2 regions of the Janthinobacterium glycogeni genome follow, and region 2 is predicted to be linked to the other one. Evidence: predicted binding sites of a transcription regulator. Region 2 holds the regulator's gene; the other holds the start of a gene.
The links. Region 2 encodes sigma-54, which starts transcription at its own class of promoters, with help from an activator protein. Its sites were predicted from a motif close to TGGCANGNAANCTGCTTT; they were not measured.
Positions count from the first base shown of each region.

Region 1: ACQ4W4_RS27345 (beta-propeller fold lactonase family protein) is a predicted target of sigma-54. The motif match lies at 5,126-5,143, and genes of this name have one in related genera.

Region 1 is NZ_JBNYXP010000024.1:9,618-17,531, reverse strand. It holds gene ACQ4W4_RS27370 (RtcB family protein) at 1-300, shown strand, start outside; gene rtcA (RNA 3'-terminal phosphate cyclase) at 317-1,336, shown strand; gene pedF (cytochrome c-550 PedF) at 1,468-1,953, shown strand; gene ACQ4W4_RS27355 (substrate-binding periplasmic protein) at 1,979-2,812, shown strand; gene ACQ4W4_RS27350 (TonB-dependent receptor family protein) at 2,868-5,003, opposite strand; gene ACQ4W4_RS27345 (beta-propeller fold lactonase family protein) at 5,207-6,163, shown strand; gene adh (aldehyde dehydrogenase) at 6,500-7,914, shown strand, end outside.
Region 2 is NZ_JBNYXP010000008.1:134,243-142,156, reverse strand. It holds gene rapZ (RNase adapter RapZ) at 1-383, shown strand, start outside; gene ACQ4W4_RS19485 (3-hydroxyisobutyryl-CoA hydrolase) at 384-1,469, opposite strand; gene hpf (ribosome hibernation-promoting factor, HPF/YfiA family) at 1,598-1,960, opposite strand; gene ACQ4W4_RS19475 (RNA polymerase factor sigma-54) at 2,030-3,508, opposite strand; gene lptB (LPS export ABC transporter ATP-binding protein) at 3,513-4,268, opposite strand; gene lptA (lipopolysaccharide transport periplasmic protein LptA) at 4,268-4,849, opposite strand; gene lptC (LPS export ABC transporter periplasmic protein LptC) at 4,875-5,486, opposite strand; gene ACQ4W4_RS19455 (KdsC family phosphatase) at 5,529-6,062, opposite strand; gene ACQ4W4_RS19450 (KpsF/GutQ family sugar-phosphate isomerase) at 6,062-7,096, opposite strand; gene ACQ4W4_RS19445 (cation:proton antiporter domain-containing protein) at 7,181-7,914, shown strand, end outside.

The DNA of each region.
Region 1 (7,914 bases), on a different contig from region 2:
GGGATCATTCCCGGTTCCATGGGCGCCAAGAGTTTTATCGTGCGCGGCAAGGGTAACGCGGACAGTTTCCATAGCTGCAGCCACGGTGCGGGTCGCACGATGAGCCGCACGGAAGCGAAGCGGCGCTTCAATCTGGCCGACCAGATCCGCGCCACCGAGGGTGTGGAATGCCGCAAGGATGAAAACGTGATCGATGAAATTCCGATGGCCTACAAGGATATCGATGCAGTGATGCTGGCGCAGCGTGAGCTGGTCGACGTCGTGCATATCCTGAAGCAGGTCGTCTGCGTCAAAGGTTAATAGAGAGAAAGTACAGATGATAGAAATAGATGGAGCGCAAGGTGAAGGCGGCGGACAGATTTTGCGCTCGGCGCTGAGCCTGTCCATGATTACGGGGCAGTCATTCCGGCTGACGAATATCCGCGCGGGGCGGGACAAGCCCGGTTTGCTGCGTCAGCATTTGCTGGCCGTGCAGGCGGCGGCGGCCATTTGCGGGGCGCGCACGACGCCGGTGGCGCTGCGCGCATCGAGCCTGGAATTCGTGCCTGGCCCCCTGCGCGGCGGCGATTACCGCTTTGCCATCGGCAGCGCCGGCAGCTGCACCCTGGTGTTGCAAACCTTGCTGCCGGCCCTGCTGCATGCGGATGGGCCGTCTACCGTGCGCATCAGCGGCGGCACGCACAATGCCATGGCGCCGCCCGTGCATTTTTTGCAGCGCGCGTATGGCCGCATTCTGGAACAGATGGGGGCCGAGGTAGAGATTACGCAGCAGCGGTATGGCTTTCATCCCGCAGGCGGCGGCGAGGTGGTGGCCACCGTGCAACCGTGCCAGCGCCTGCAGCCGATTCAACTGCTGCAGCGCGGCGAACGCAAGGCGGGGTTTGCGGAAAGCGTGGTGGCGGGCGTGCACGTGAACGTGGCGCAGCGCGAGCTCGAACGCATTGCCAGCGGCATGGGCTGGAGCGGCAAGCAGCTGCGCCTCGTCGGCTTGCCGGCGGAGCAGGGACCGGGCAATGTCCTGTTGCTGACCTTGGAACATGAGTACGTCACGGAAGTATTTACGTCGTTCGGCGAAAAGTCCTTGCTGGCCGAGTCCGTGGCCAAGCGCCTGCTGAACGAGGTGCGCGCCTATCTCAAGACGGACGCGGCCGTCGGCGAGCACCTGGCCGACCAGCTCTTGCTACCGATGGCGCTGGCGGGCGGCGGCACCTTCAGCTGCAGCAAGGTGTCGCAGCATGCGCTGACCAATGCCGAGGTGATTTCCCGCTTCTTGCCCGTACGTATTACTTTCGAACAGCAGGAGCGGGGCAGCATCTGCACGGTGGCCGCCGCCTGACGCGCGTGGTGACACAAGCAGGTGTTGCAGCTGTTCCAAATTGATACATGGGTGGCCGGTCGTGGGGCATATACGCATGGCATGGCATTTGCTCTTCTTGGATATTCACTAAAAAAACCAAGGAGACCAGCATGACCTATTCCATCCGTACCCTGCTCGGCGTGGCCGCCGCCGGCGCCGTTGCCCTCACCTCCCTGCTGACCTTGCCGCAAGCCTATGCGCACGGCAATGTCACGCCGCAAGGCGTCGACACTACGGGCTTGCCCAAGGTGGGCGACAAGTGGCTCGAACAAAACCCGTATCGGGGCAACAAGCTGGCCCTGACGGTGGGCACCTCGGCCTATAACCAGAATTGCGCGCGCTGCCACGGCATCGAAGCCATCTCGGGCGGCATCGCGCCGGACTTGCGCCAGCTCGATCGCGACTGTTTCGGTATCAAGAATGAGACAAAGAAACAGGCTTGCTACAAGGAAACGGATAATTATTTCCTGGCGACTATACGTCACGGTAAAGTACGCAATGGCGCCGTGTACATGCCGCCGTTCGAGGGCGTGTTCAACCAGGAAGCCATGTGGGCCATCAAGACCTATCTGGAAACGCGCCGCGAATCGAATTAAGTCGAACTGATCACGAAGGAGTCCCATGCGTTCATTTCAATTCCGGGGCGCGCGCGCGATGCTATCGCTCGCCTGCCTGGCGCTGTGCGCAGCCGCGCCGGCGCGCGCCGACTGGCAGAAAGTGCAGCAGTCGGGCAGCCTGAAAGTGGCTGTGTATAACGAATTCGCGCCGTTTTCCGACAAGGGCGTGGGTATCGATATCGACATCGCCGAAGCGCTGGCGAAAAAGCTGGGGCTGAAACTGAGCTTGCTGCCATTTCCCGCCGGCGAAAACCTCAACGACGATTTGCGCAATATGGTGTGGAAGGGGCATTACCTCGGTTATGGTCCCGCCGACGTGATGCTGCATGTACCGGTCGACAAGAAGTTGATGGCGGATAACGACAAGGTCGAGATCTTCGCGCCTTACTACGTGGAAACCGTACGCCTGGCGCGCAGCGCGCAAGCCGTGCCGCAATTCGATGGTGTCACCTCGCTGGCGGGCAAGCGTATCGGCGTGGAAAAAGTGTCGATCGCGGCCATGCTGATGCTGGGGGAAGACAATGGCAAATACCGTGACGACGTGCGCATCTTCGACACGGCCGCCGAAGCCTTGCAGCAATTGCAGGCGGGCCGGCTCGACGCCGTGCTGGCGAACCGTTCGGAAATCGAATCGGTGCTGAAAAGCGATCCCGCTTTCCCCTTGAACGAAGTGGCGTTCGCTCGCTTGCCGCGTGCTGGCTGGGCCGTGGGCCTGGCCGTCAGCAAGCAACAGCTCGACGTGGCCAAGTTGCTGCAGGCGGCCATGAACGAGATGACGGCTAGCGGCGAATTGAAAACCATCTTTGAGAAGTATGGCGTGAAGGAAGCACGGCCCTGACTTAGCTTGCTCTCGTTAAAAAGCCCGCGTATCTTCCGATGCGCGGGCTTTTTAATTAGAAGGAATACATGGCACTGACACCCAGCAACCAGTTGCGTCCCGGCGCCGCTTCATAGTAACGCTTGTTGCTGTCGCCGACGATGACGGAGCCCACGTAGGTTTTGTCGAAAAGATTGTTCAGGCGGGCAAACTCCTTGAAGCGCCAATTCCCTACGTTTTGCTTAGCGTTGAAGCGCGCGTTGAATACCGTGTAGCCGGGCGCCGGCTTTTCGATGTTGCTGTCTTCCGCATACACCTGGTTGCTGGCCACGCTTTCGAGTGCCGCGCCAACACGGTCGAATGTGTCTTTCCAGGCCAGTTCCGCGAACAGGTTGGCGCTGGGCACGCCCGGCAAGCGGCTGCCTTCGCGCACGGCGCCAAAGGCCTGGTCATACACGGCGTGCAGGCTGGTCAGTGCCACCTTGGCCGTGAAACCATACGGCAGGTTCGAATCGAGCGACACTTCCATGCCCTGGCGCAAGGTTTTACCCGCATTGCGATAGCTGGTGCGCCCGCCGCTGGACTTGTCGACCACCAGCTCGTCGCTGGTCTTGATCTGGAACACGGCCGCGTTCACATGCGTGTTGTTGGCGATCCTGGCCTTGACGCCCGCTTCCAGGTTGGTGCTGGTGGCCGGCTTCAAGTTGAAATTGAAGCCGCCGGCCGTACCCGAGTAAAACAGTTCGTTCAAGGTGGGCGCCTCGAAGCCGCGCGCGGCGCTGGCGTACACGTTGACGTTCGGTGTCAGCTTATACAGCAGGCCCAGCACCGGCGTCGTATGGCTGAACTCCAGGCTGCCGCTATCGTTACCGTTACTAAGGTAATGGTCGTCGACCGCCACTTTCATCTTGCTGTAACGCACACCTGCGCTGAGCAGCCATGGCCCGCTCTGCCATTCCGCCTGGAGATAGGGATCGAGGCTGGAGACGACATTCTGCTCGTCGCGGCGCAACTTGCCTTTTACGCCAAAGCTATTGCCAATGTAATTTTCATAGCCGGTGCGGTCATCGCTGGAGCGGCCATAGTCGATGCCGATGGTGGTGCTCAGCTTGCCGCCGGCCAGCTGGTTCACGTGCAGCCAGTTAGTGTCGATCCCATAGAACTCACGCTGGAAGTCGACCACGCCGCCCGAATGGCTGGCTGGCGCCTGAAAACCCTTGGTAAAAGCCTGATACTGGATCACGTCGCGGTTGCCGCCATACACCATCACATGCAGGCGGTCATCGCCGAACGACTGTTCGTAGGTGGCGCCGATCTGCTGGTGGTCGATGCTCTTGCGCGTGTTGTAGCGCTCGGCCAGGGTGCGTTTCGGGTTTTGCGTATCCGTCGTGTCGATTTCGCCGGCGCGCGGGTTGGCGGCAAACGTGGGCCAGGTGACGCCCAGCGGATCTTGCGTGTTGCCCTGGTGCAGGCTGTTGGCGACGATGGTCAGCTTGCTGTCCGCATTCGGCTTGACGGTGATCTTGCCGAATGCCTGTTCGCGCGTGGCGGCGCTGTGGTCGCGGAAACCGTCCGTGCGAAAGCGCGAGCCGTCGAGTACGTAGCCGATGCCGCCTGCCTGGCCTTGCGCCGAGAGATCGACCTTGCTGGTGCCGTAGCTGCCGCCCGTCACATTCAGTTCGACGGACGGGGGATTTTGCCCCTCCTTGGAAAACAGCTGGATCACGCCGCCCGAGTGGTTGCCGTAGATGGCGGAAAATGGCCCGCGCAGCACTTCGATGCGCTCGGCCGTATCGAGGTTGAAGGTGGCGGCCTGGCCCTGGCCGTCCGGCATGCTGGCGGGAATGCCATCGCTGATCAGCTTGACGCCGCGCACGCCGAAGGCCGAGCGGGCGCCGAAGCCGCGCGACGATATTTGCAAGTCTTGCGCGTAGTTCTGGCGGTTTTGCACGACCAGGCCCGGCACGGCGGCCAGCGCCTCCGACGCGTTGACGCGGATTTGGCCCTCCTGGATGCGGGCGCTGTCGACGACATCGATCGAGGCCGGTACTTCCTGGCTCGGGTGGGCGATGCGGCTGCCGCTGACGACCACTGTATCCATCAGTTGTGCGCCCGGATCTGCGGCCTCGGCGGCAAAGACGTGGGGGGCCAGGGTGGCGCTGCCGGCGACAAACAAGCTGGCGATGGTGTTCAGGCGGAAACGATGCTGCATGCGGATTCTCCAATGTGAATAAAAGCCTGCTTGGTCGCGTGCGCGGCGCAGGTCTGCGTAGGTGTATCAAGCAATATGCCTGCCATGTCTCCATTGGTGGGCTGAAATTATACGCGTGTCCGTGGCACGGCGTTTGCATACAGCAATTGTCAGAGGCGCCGCTACCGCGCGCTTTTCCTGTGTTTTTCATTGAAAAGGTGATTATGCCCAACTTCTTCTCGCGCTTGCGCCAGGTGTGCTGGCTGCTGCCCGCGCTTGCCAGTACTGCCCTCCAGGCCGCTCCGTTTGCCTATGTCCCCAATGAAAAATCGGGCACCGTGAGCGTGATCGACACGGCGACTGACCAGGTGGTGCGCCAGATCGCGGCAGGCAAGCGTCCGCGCGGCATCGCCGCCGATCCCGCCGGACGACAGTTGTTTGTCACGGACGCGGCCAGCAGCGCCTTGCTGCTGATCGACAACGCGGGCGGCGCGCCCGTGCGCACGGTGGCGCTGGGCAAGTCGCCCGAAGGCGTCAGCGCCTCGCAAGACGGTAGTCACGTGGCCGTGGCCGTCGAGGAAAACAATAGCGTGGCCTTGCTCGATGGCCACACGGGCACCTTGCTCGCCGATATCAAGGTGCAAGGGCGCAACCCGGAACATGCCATCTTCAGCCCGGATGGACGCTGGCTGCTGGTCAGCGCGGAAGAGGCCGAGCAAGTTGATGTCATCGACGTGGCGCAACGCCGCCAGGTGGCGTCCGTCGCTGTGGGCTTGCGGCCGCGCGGCATCGGTTTCAGTCCCGACTCGGGCCTTGCCTATGTGGCATGCGAACTGGTCAATGCCGTCTATGTCATTGACATGGCCGCGCGCAAGGCGATTGCCACCATTCCAGCAGGCAAGAATGCGAATGGCATCGTGGTCCATCCCGGCGGCAAGCACGTATATGTCTCGAACGGCATCGACGGCACGGTGATGGTGATCGACACGGCCAGCAACCAGGTCACGGCGACCATTCCCGTCGGCAAGCGCCCGTGGAACATGGCCATCACGCCGGACGGCGCCAAGCTGTACGTGGCCAATGGCCGCTCGAACAGCGTTTCCGTCATCGATACGGCCAGCGCGCGCAAGGTGGCCGATATTGCCGTCGGTGAATTGCCATGGGGCGTGGTGATTCGGTAGCGGTACAGGAACAGGTGTTCCAGTCTGGTACACCTGTTCCATTGTGCAGCGGCGCAGGCGAGATGCCGCAGGGCTGGCCCGGATTGGAACAGGATGCCTTTACCTTGTTCACAACGCACACAGGCCCGCCCCCGCAGCTCTAGCCCGGGCATGCGCCGAAAAGCGCACCGGTATTGACGCCACGCCCTTGCAACAGGGGTAAAACCGGCTAAGTTTGTAGGGGGATGGCGAGCTGGCACGGCATTTGCGGAAGACTCCGTGTACTCACCCCATCTGTACCAGGACGTTTGATTTTAATTAAGTAATTCCATTCTAATTAACCCGATAGAGGACGACATGAATCTCGCAGACATCAGCAAACTGGGCGTAGCCAATCCCTTCAAACAACGCTATGACAATTACATCGGCGGCAAATTCGTTGCACCCGTAAAAGGTGAATACTTTCCTAACATCACGCCGATCACCGGCCTGCCGTTTTGCGAAATCGCCCGTTCCACGACGGAAGACGTTGAGCTGGCGCTGGACGCCGCGCATGCCGCCAAGGAGGCCTGGGGCAAGACGTCGCCTGCCGAGCGGGCCAATATCCTGAACCGCATCGCCGACCGCATCGAACAGAACCTGAGCCTGATCGCCACGGCGGAAACCATCGACAACGGCAAGCCGATCCGCGAAACGATGAACGCCGACATTCCGTTGGCCATTGACCATTTCCGTTACTTTGCCGGCTGCATCCGCGCGCAGGAAGGTTCCGTTGCGCAAATCGACGCGGAAACCTATGCCTACCACTACCATGAGCCGCTGGGCGTCGTGGGCCAGATCATCCCGTGGAATTTCCCGATCCTGATGGCCGTGTGGAAACTGGCGCCAGCCCTGGCCGCCGGCAATTGCGTCGTCCTGAAACCGGCCGAGCAAACCCCCGCTTCCATCATGGTGTTGATCGAGCTGATCGGCGACCTGCTGCCGCCTGGCGTGCTGAACATCATCAACGGTTTTGGCCTGGAAGCGGGCAAGCCGCTGGCCTCGAGCAAGCGCATCGCCAAGATCGCCTTTACGGGCGAAACGGGCACGGGCCGTTTGATCATGGGCTATGCCGCGCAAAACCTGATTCCCGTCACCCTGGAGCTGGGCGGCAAGTCGCCGAACATCTTCTTTGAAGACGTGATGGATGCGGACGACGAGTATTTCGACAAGTGCCTGGAAGGCTTTGCGATGTTCGCGCTGAACCAGGGCGAAGTGTGCACCTGCCCATCGCGCGTGCTGATCCAGGAATCGATCTACGAGAAATTCATCGCACGGGCCTTGAAGCGCGTGGCCGCCATCAAGCAGGGCAATCCGCTCGATGCTTCCACCATGATCGGTGCGCAGGCGTCGCAGGAGCAGCTGGAAAAAATTCTGTCCTACCTCGACATCGGCCGCCAGGAAGGCGCCGAAGTGCTGGCCGGCGGCGAGCGCCACACGCAGGCGGGCGACCTGGAAGGCGGCTATTACGTGCGTCCGACCGTGTTCAAGGGCAACAACAAGATGCGCATCTTCCAGGAAGAAATTTTCGGACCGGTCGTGTCCGTGACCACCTTCAAGGATGAGGCCGACGCGCTGGCGATCGCCAACGATACCTTGTACGGCCTCGGTGCCGGCCTGTGGACGCGCGACGGTTCGCGCGCCTTCCGCATGGGCCGCGCCATCCAGGCGGGTCGCGTGTGGACCAATTGCTACCACCTGTATCCAGCCCACGCCGCGTTCGGCGGCTACAA
Region 2 (7,914 bases):
TCGCCTCCGAACGCGCGCCGCTGACCCTGTTCTTCGAATCGTTCGCCTTCAAGCTGGGCGTGCCGCTCGATGCCGATTTCGTCTTCGACGTGCGGGCCTTGCCCAATCCCTATTACGACCTGGCCCTGCGCCCGCTCGATGGCCGCGACGCGCCCGTGATCGCCTTCCTCGACGCGCAGCCGAGCGCGCTGGAGCTGCTGGCCGACATCCGCGCCTTCATCGAGAAATGGCTGCCGTCGTTCAAGTCCGACAACCGCAGCTACCTGACGGTGGCCCTCGGCTGCACGGGCGGCCAGCACCGCTCCGTGTACATGGCGGAGCGGCTGGCGCAGTATTTCGGCCCCAAGGAAAGAGTCGTACTGCGCCATCGCGAGCGCTCCTAGTTAATCGAGGTGGCGCAGCGGATGCGCCTGCGCAGGCCAGACGGGCACAAAGAAGCGCGCCACCATGGCCGCGTCGACTTCGTCCAGGCTGGCGGGATTCCAGCGCGGCGCATTGTCCTTGTCGACCACCAGCGCGCGCACGCCCTCGAGCACTTCGCCATGCTCGAAATTGCGGCGCACCACCGTGCGCTCCATGCGCAGGCAATCGGCCACGCCCAGGTGGGCGCCCCGCTGCAGCAATTCCAAAGTCACCGACATCATCAAGGGAGAGCGCAGGCGCATGGCCGCCAGCGCCCTGGCGGCGAATGCGCCATCGTCCTGCGCCAGCGAGGCCATGATGGCCGCCACCGAACCCGCGCTGAAATGGCGGTCCAGCGCCGCGCGCGCCGTGGCCAGGGCAGAAGCGCCCGCCTCGGCCTGAAACGGGGCCGCCAGCGCCTTGATGGCGACCGGCAAGGCCTCGCCCGGCGTCGACTCGAACAGGGCCAGCAGCGCCCCCATCTGCGCCTCGGGCAGGTAGACATCGGCCAGGCCCGTGTACAGGGCGTCGGCCGCGTTGATCGTCAAGCCCGTCAAGCCCAGGTAAAGGCCCAGCTGGCCTGCCAGGCGGGATAAAAAATAACTGCCGCCCACGTCGGGGAACAGGCCGATATTGACTTCCGGCATGGCCATGCGCGTGCGGCCCGTGACGATGCGCAGGCGGTTGCCGGGCCCCGCTTGCGCCACGCCCATGCCGCCGCCCATCACCACGCCATCCATCACAGCGATATACGGTTTCGGATAAAAATGGATCAAATGATTTAAAGCGTATTCTTCCGTAAAGAAATCTTCCAGCAGCGCGCTGCCCCCTTGCGGCGTGGCCAGGCCCGCATCGTAAAAGAAACGGATGTCGCCGCCGGCGCACAGGCCTTTCTCGCTGCTGGAGCGAATGATGACGGCGTCCACCTGCGGATCATCGCGCCAGGCCAGCAAGGCCGCGCTCAGGGCGCGCACCATCTCCAGCGACAGGGAATTCAAGGCTTTTGGACGGTCGAGCACGATGTGGCCCGTGCGGTGGCGGATGGAAATCTGGACGAGGTCGCTCATGGCAGGCAGGAAAGAAGTGAAAGTGCAAACATTCTAGCGCCTGCGCGGGGCACATTGCGTTTCGCTGGACGCAAAAAAGGGCGCAATGTGCGCCCTTAGTTGATCACAACTGCTGGAAGCGGGTGGCCTTAGACGGCGACGACGGCGTCTTCCTCGGAGTTGTCTGGCAGATGCTTGATCGCCTCTTTACCGTGCCCTTGCACTTTGGTTTTGTATTTCATCACTTGCCTATCGAGCTTGTCGATCAGGGTATCGATCGCGGCGTACAGGTCGTGCGCCAGGCTTTCCACATAGACGGTCTTGCCGCTCAAACGCAGGTTGACTTCGGCCTTTTGACGTTTTTCTTTCTCTTTGAGGTTATCCACGGTCAGAATCACGGCGATATCGATGACTTGATCGAAATGACGTTTCACGCGCTCCAGCTTCGTTTGTACGTATTCACGGATGGCTGGTGTCACTTCGAGATGATGTCCGCTGATGGTGAGATTCATACACACTCCTAAAGATGATCGGGTTCGTGCGGTCCATCGACTCCGGCCCGCAGAGGAACCGAAAAAAACTTACAAACACTTACGCAGGCTCACTGGCGGAATTTTTAACGCTTCCCGGTATTTGGCAACAGTACGTCGCGCAATCACCATGCCTTGTTCCCCCAGCATGTCCGCAATCTTACTGTCGGATAAAGGATTTTTAGGGTCTTCTGCTCCTGTCAGTTGCACGATCAATGCCCGTATCGCCGTCGATGACGCTTCGCCCCCCGCTTCGGTGGCGACGTGGCTACCAAAGAAATATTTCAACTCGAACATGCCGTGCGGGGTCAGCATGTACTTTTGAGTTGTTACCCGCGAGATAGTACTCTCGTGTAAACCCAGTGTATCAGCTATTTCACGGAGCACAAGGGGGCGCATGGCAACGGCCCCATGCGAGAAAAAGTTCTTTTGTCTTTCTACTATCGCCTGCGCCACACGCAGGATCGTGTCGAAGCGCTGGCGCATATTCTTGATCAGCCACTTGGCTTCCTGCAACTGTGCGCCCATGGCGCCTTCGCCCTTGCCCTGCTTGAGCAGGTTGGCGTACATGGCGTTCACGCGCAGGCGCGGCATGACGTCGTTGTTCAGGGTCACTTGCCAGCCATTGCGCGCGCGCTTGACGACGACGTCGGGCACCACGTAATCGGACACGTCCGAGGCGAACACGGCGCCCGGATGCGGATTGCACTGGCGAATCACCGTCTGCGCTTCGCGCAAGTCTTCATCGTCGCAGTCGAGGGCTTTTTTCAGCTTGTTGAAATCGCGCTGGGCAAACCAGGCCAGGTGCTTTTCCACGATGACGAGGGCCATGCGCCGCGTCACCATGGCGATGTGCGGCAAGCGCTTGATTTGCAGGGCCAGGCATTCGGATGCATTGCGCGCGCCCACGCCGGGCGGATCGAAACTTTGCAGCAGCGACAAGGCCGTGCGCATCTCGTCGGCATCGATTTCCAGCTCTTCCGGCAGGCGCGCCAGAATGTCGTCGAGCGACTCTTCCAGATAGCCATTATCATCGAGCGCGTCGATGATCAGCTCGACCAGCGCGCGGTCGCGCAATTCAAGCACCGTCACGCGCATCTGCTCCATCAGGTGTTCGCGCAGGGTGCAGTGATGGGCCTCCAGTTGCGGGCGGGAATCTTCGTCGTCGGGCGCCTTGCCCCGGCTCGCTTCGCTCCAGTCGCTGTCGCCGCCATCGGCGGCGGCCGGGCCCTCGCCCGCCTCGCCGTCAAAGGTTTCCACTTCGGCCGGCGCCGCGGGCGCCTCCTGGCCAGGCGGCTGGGGCGGCGCTTCGGCCGGCGCCGCCGTGGAGCTCAAAGCCCCGTCGGACAGCAGGCGCAGCGAACGGTCGAGCGGATCGTCTAGGCGCTCGAGCAAGGGATTGTCCGTCAGCAGTTGCTCGAGTTCCTGGTGCAATTCCAGCGTAGACAATTGCAACAGGCGTATCGATTGCTGCAACTGCGGCGTCAGTGCCAGGTGCTGCGAAGTGCGCAGCTGCAATGATTGTTTCATTGGCTTACATGCGGAAGTGTTCGCCCAGATAGACCCGGCGTACCGACTCGTTCGCGATGATGTCGTCGGGGCGTCCCGACGCCAGTACCGAGCCCTGGTTGATGATGTAGGCACGATCGCAAATACCCAGCGTCTCGCGCACATTATGATCGGTGATCAGCACGCCGATATTGCGCTCCTTCAAGAAGCGCACGATGCGCTGGATCTCGATCACGGCGATCGGATCGACGCCGGCAAACGGTTCGTCGAGCAGCACGAAACGGGGATCGGTGGCCAGGGCACGGGCGATTTCCACGCGGCGGCGCTCGCCGCCCGACAGGGACAGCGCCTGATTCTCGCGCAACTTTTCAATCTGCAAGTCGGCCAGCAGTTTATCCAGGCGTTCCTCGATCTCGGCCTTCTTCAAAGGACGGCCTTCGACGGTCTGGATTTCCAGTACGGCGCGGATATTGTCTTCCACCGTCAGCTTGCGGAACACGGACGCCTCCTGCGGCAGATACGACAGGCCCATCTGCGCGCGGCGGTGGATCGGCAGGCTGGAAATGTCCACGCCGCTGATGTCGATGCTGCCGCCGTCCGACGGCACCAGCCCGACGATCATGTAGAACGAGGTGGTCTTGCCGGCGCCGTTCGGGCCCAGCAGCCCCACCACTTCGCCGCATTCGACTTGCAGCGAGACATCATGCACGACTTGCCGCTTGCCATAGGTTTTTTGCAGTCCGCGAACGATCAGGGTGCTGCCGCAACGGGTATTGTCCATTATTTCGTTCCTGGCGCAGGCGTGGCCGGGGCTTTCTCCGCCGCGGGCGCCTTGGTCTTCGGCTGGATCACCATGCGCACGCTGCCGCCATCGGAGGTGCTGGTGCCGCTGTCGGAATTTTCCATCTTGAATACTTCCTTGCGGCTGTCATACGAGATGAAGGCGCCATTGGCCACGTCGGTCACTTTCGTGCCTTCCAGGCGCGTCAGCTTGGCTTTGGAAAACAGTTTCACCACTTCCGTCTTGTTGTCGTATTCAACACGCTCCGCTTCGCCTTCGACCCACAGGTCGCCGGCGCCATCGCGCTTCTGGCGGAAGGTGGCCAGCTTGCCGGGATCGGCCCAGAAGGTGATGAACTGGTAGCCTTGCGGGTCTTCCGTGATCAGGGCCCGGCCCGCCTTCATGGTCAGCGTGCCCTTGACCAGCACGACGTCGCCCGTCAGGGTACGAATCTGCTTGACGTCATCGACGTGACCGCTACGCGCCGTGATGACGGCTTCCTTCTCGGAATCGGCCTTCTCGGCATGCGCCACGCCCATGAGGGCCAGAGAAAATACGCTCAACAGCAAGATGTTCTTCATAGTATGGTTTCCTTGTTTCATTCTGTCATTTTGCCGCCGCGGCCGGGCGCGGTTTCGGCGGGAGGACCATGCGCAGCGCATTCTGCACTTCCACCACGCCAGTGGCGTTATTGGCCTTCATGCCGATACCATTGATGCGCGAGGCGCCCGTCAGGATATTGACAGGCACGTCCGTTTCCATTCGTTCTTCGTCCGGAAACACCGTCAGCGCTTCCGTCCTGACCGTCAGGTTCTGTGCCTTCGGACTGGCCACGCGGTCGATCACGACCTTGCGGTGCAGTTGCAGCCGGGTATTGTCCTGGTCGATATGCGCCAGTTCCGCATTCATGTTCAACGGCGGCATGCCGGGCGTAAGCTTGCGCACGAAGGGCTGGTCGATATCGGACGAATCGTCGGCCGGATAATGCGTGAGCTTGTTGCCCGATACGATATAGCTGGGCTTACCCGTCAAGTCCATGCGCACCAAGCTGAAATTGGTAATGAAATAGTCGGGCTCATCCAGATGCTTGCTGGCCCTGATGTCCTGGCCATTCTTGTTCATCACTTCAAGCAGCCAAAAGCTGGCCAGCGCGACGACGACCGCGCCCAGCAGGGTAAAAATCATGCGCCAGCGATGGGCGCCTCCTGGCTTACGCATAGGGTTTCACTCTTTCATAGGTCACTGGCGGCAAGGCGCACCTCACTCCAGGAACGGCGCCATGACGCGCGCATAGTTGTCCTGGGCGCGCAGCAGGAATTCGCAGATTTCGCGCACCGCGCCGCGGCCGCCGCCGGCCTGCGTCACATGGTGCGCCAGGCCCTGCGCTTCCGGACGCCCGCCCGGCACGCTGACGGCAAAGCCCACGCGGCGCAGGATGGGCGCATCGATGACGTCGTCGCCGATGTAGCCGCATTGCTCTTCCGTCAAGCCCGTCAGCGCCAGCAGTTCGCGAAACGGCGTCAGCTTGTCGTGACCGCCCTGGTGCACATGGGTAATGCCCAGGTCTTGCGCGCGGCGCGCCGTGATGGCCGAGCGGCGCGCGCTGATGATGGCCGTCTGCACACCCGATTCCTGCAGCAGCTTGATGCCCAGGCCATCATACACATTAAACGTTTTCATCATTTCGCCATCGGGGCCGAAATGCAGGCTGCCGTCGGTGAGCACGCCATCGACGTCAAAGATCATCAGTTTGACCTTGGCTGCGCGTGCCAGATTGTCCGCTACGCTATCCATCAGATCACCTTCGCTTGCGTCAGATCATGGATATGCAGGGCGCCCACCAGCTTGCCGTCGGCATCGACGACCAGCATCTGGTTAATGCGGAACTGTTCCATCACGGCCACGGCATCGACAGCCAGGCGTTCGGGCGCGATGCTGCGCGGCTGCGCATGCATGACGTCGCGGATCGCCACTTGCGTGAAATCCTGCACGCGCTCGAACATGCGGCGCAAGTCGCCATCCGTAAACACGCCCACGGGGCGGTCGTCCGCATCGACGACGGCCGTCATGCCCATGCCCTTCTTCGTCATTTCTTCCAGCGCCTGCAGCAAGGACGCCCCCACGGGCACCTTCGGCACCCGTTCGCCGCTGCGCATGACGTCATGCACGTGCGTCAGCAGGCGACGGCCCAGGGCGCCGCCCGGATGCGAACGGGCGAAATCTTCTTCCTTGAAGCCGCGCAAGTCGAGCAAGGCCACGGCGATCGCGTCGCCCAAGGCCAGGGTGACGGTGGTGCTGGCCGTCGGCGCCAGGTTCAGCGGACAGGCTTCTTTCTCAACAGAAATATCCAGGTGCACATCGGCCAACTGGGCCAGGCTCGAGTTCGGTTTACCCGTCATGGAAATCAGTACGCCGCCCATGCGCTTGACGACGGGCATGATGGCCATCAGTTCGGACGACTCGCCCGAGTAAGAGATGGCAATAAAAGCATCGTCCGAGGTGACCATGCCCAGGTCGCCATGGGCCGCTTCGGCCGGATGCACGAACAGGGCCGGCGTGCCGGTGGAAGCGAGGGTGGCGGCAATCTTGCGCGCGATATGGCCGGACTTGCCGATGCCCGAGACGACGACGCGCCCTTTGCATTGCAGCAACATCGCCACGGCGCGGCCCACGCTGTCGTCCGTGGCCAGGCGCGCGTGCAGCGCATTGATGGCGTCGGACTCGATCTGCAAGGTGGTGCGGGCCAGCGCGACGGCGCGCTCGGTGGTCGCTTGCATGTCAATTCGATCAAAAGCTTTCAGCATTGTTTTTTCATGGGTTACACTCATGCCCAAAGTATAAACGAATTAGGAAAGCAAAAAACTTGCCAGTCACAACAAACAACGATTTCCATTGACCGCACCGGGCAACCCATGTTTTCCTCGCTTGAACTGACCCTGATGTTACTCGGCAGCGCCGTGCTGGGCGTGGTCGCTTTCAGAATGTTGCATTTGCCGCCCATGCTCGGCTACCTGGCCGTCGGCATCGTCATCGGCCCCCATGCGCTGGGCCTGGCGGCGGAAAATGAAGCCAGCCACACCCTGGCCGAGTTCGGCGTCGTCTTCCTGATGTTTTCCATCGGGCTCGAGTTTTCTCTGCCCAAGTTCCTCGCCATGCGGCGCATCGTTTTCGGCCTTGGCATGGCGCAGGTGGTCACCACCATCATCGCCACCGTCGTCTTCGGCTGGTTCGTCGGGCGCTACCTGTCCGCCTACATCCACCTGAGCTGGCAAGCCGCGTTCGCCCTGGGCGGGGCGCTGGCCATGTCCTCGACGGCCATCGTCTCGAAAATGCTCACGGAGCGGCTGGAACTTGAAAGCGAACACGGCCGCAAGATTATCGGCATCCTGCTGTTCCAGGACCTGGCCGTCGTGCCCCTGCTGATCCTGATTCCCGCCCTCACCCGCGATTCGGACAACCTGGCCGAAACCCTGGCCTGGGCCGGCGGCAAGGCCCTGGTCGTGCTGATCCTGCTGCTGTTCCTCGGCCAGAAGATGGTGCGCGGCTGGCTGACCATCGTCGCCAAGCGACGCTCGCAGGAATTGTTCATGCTCAATCTGCTGCTGATCACGCTGGGCGCGGCCTGGATCACGGAGCGGGCGGGACT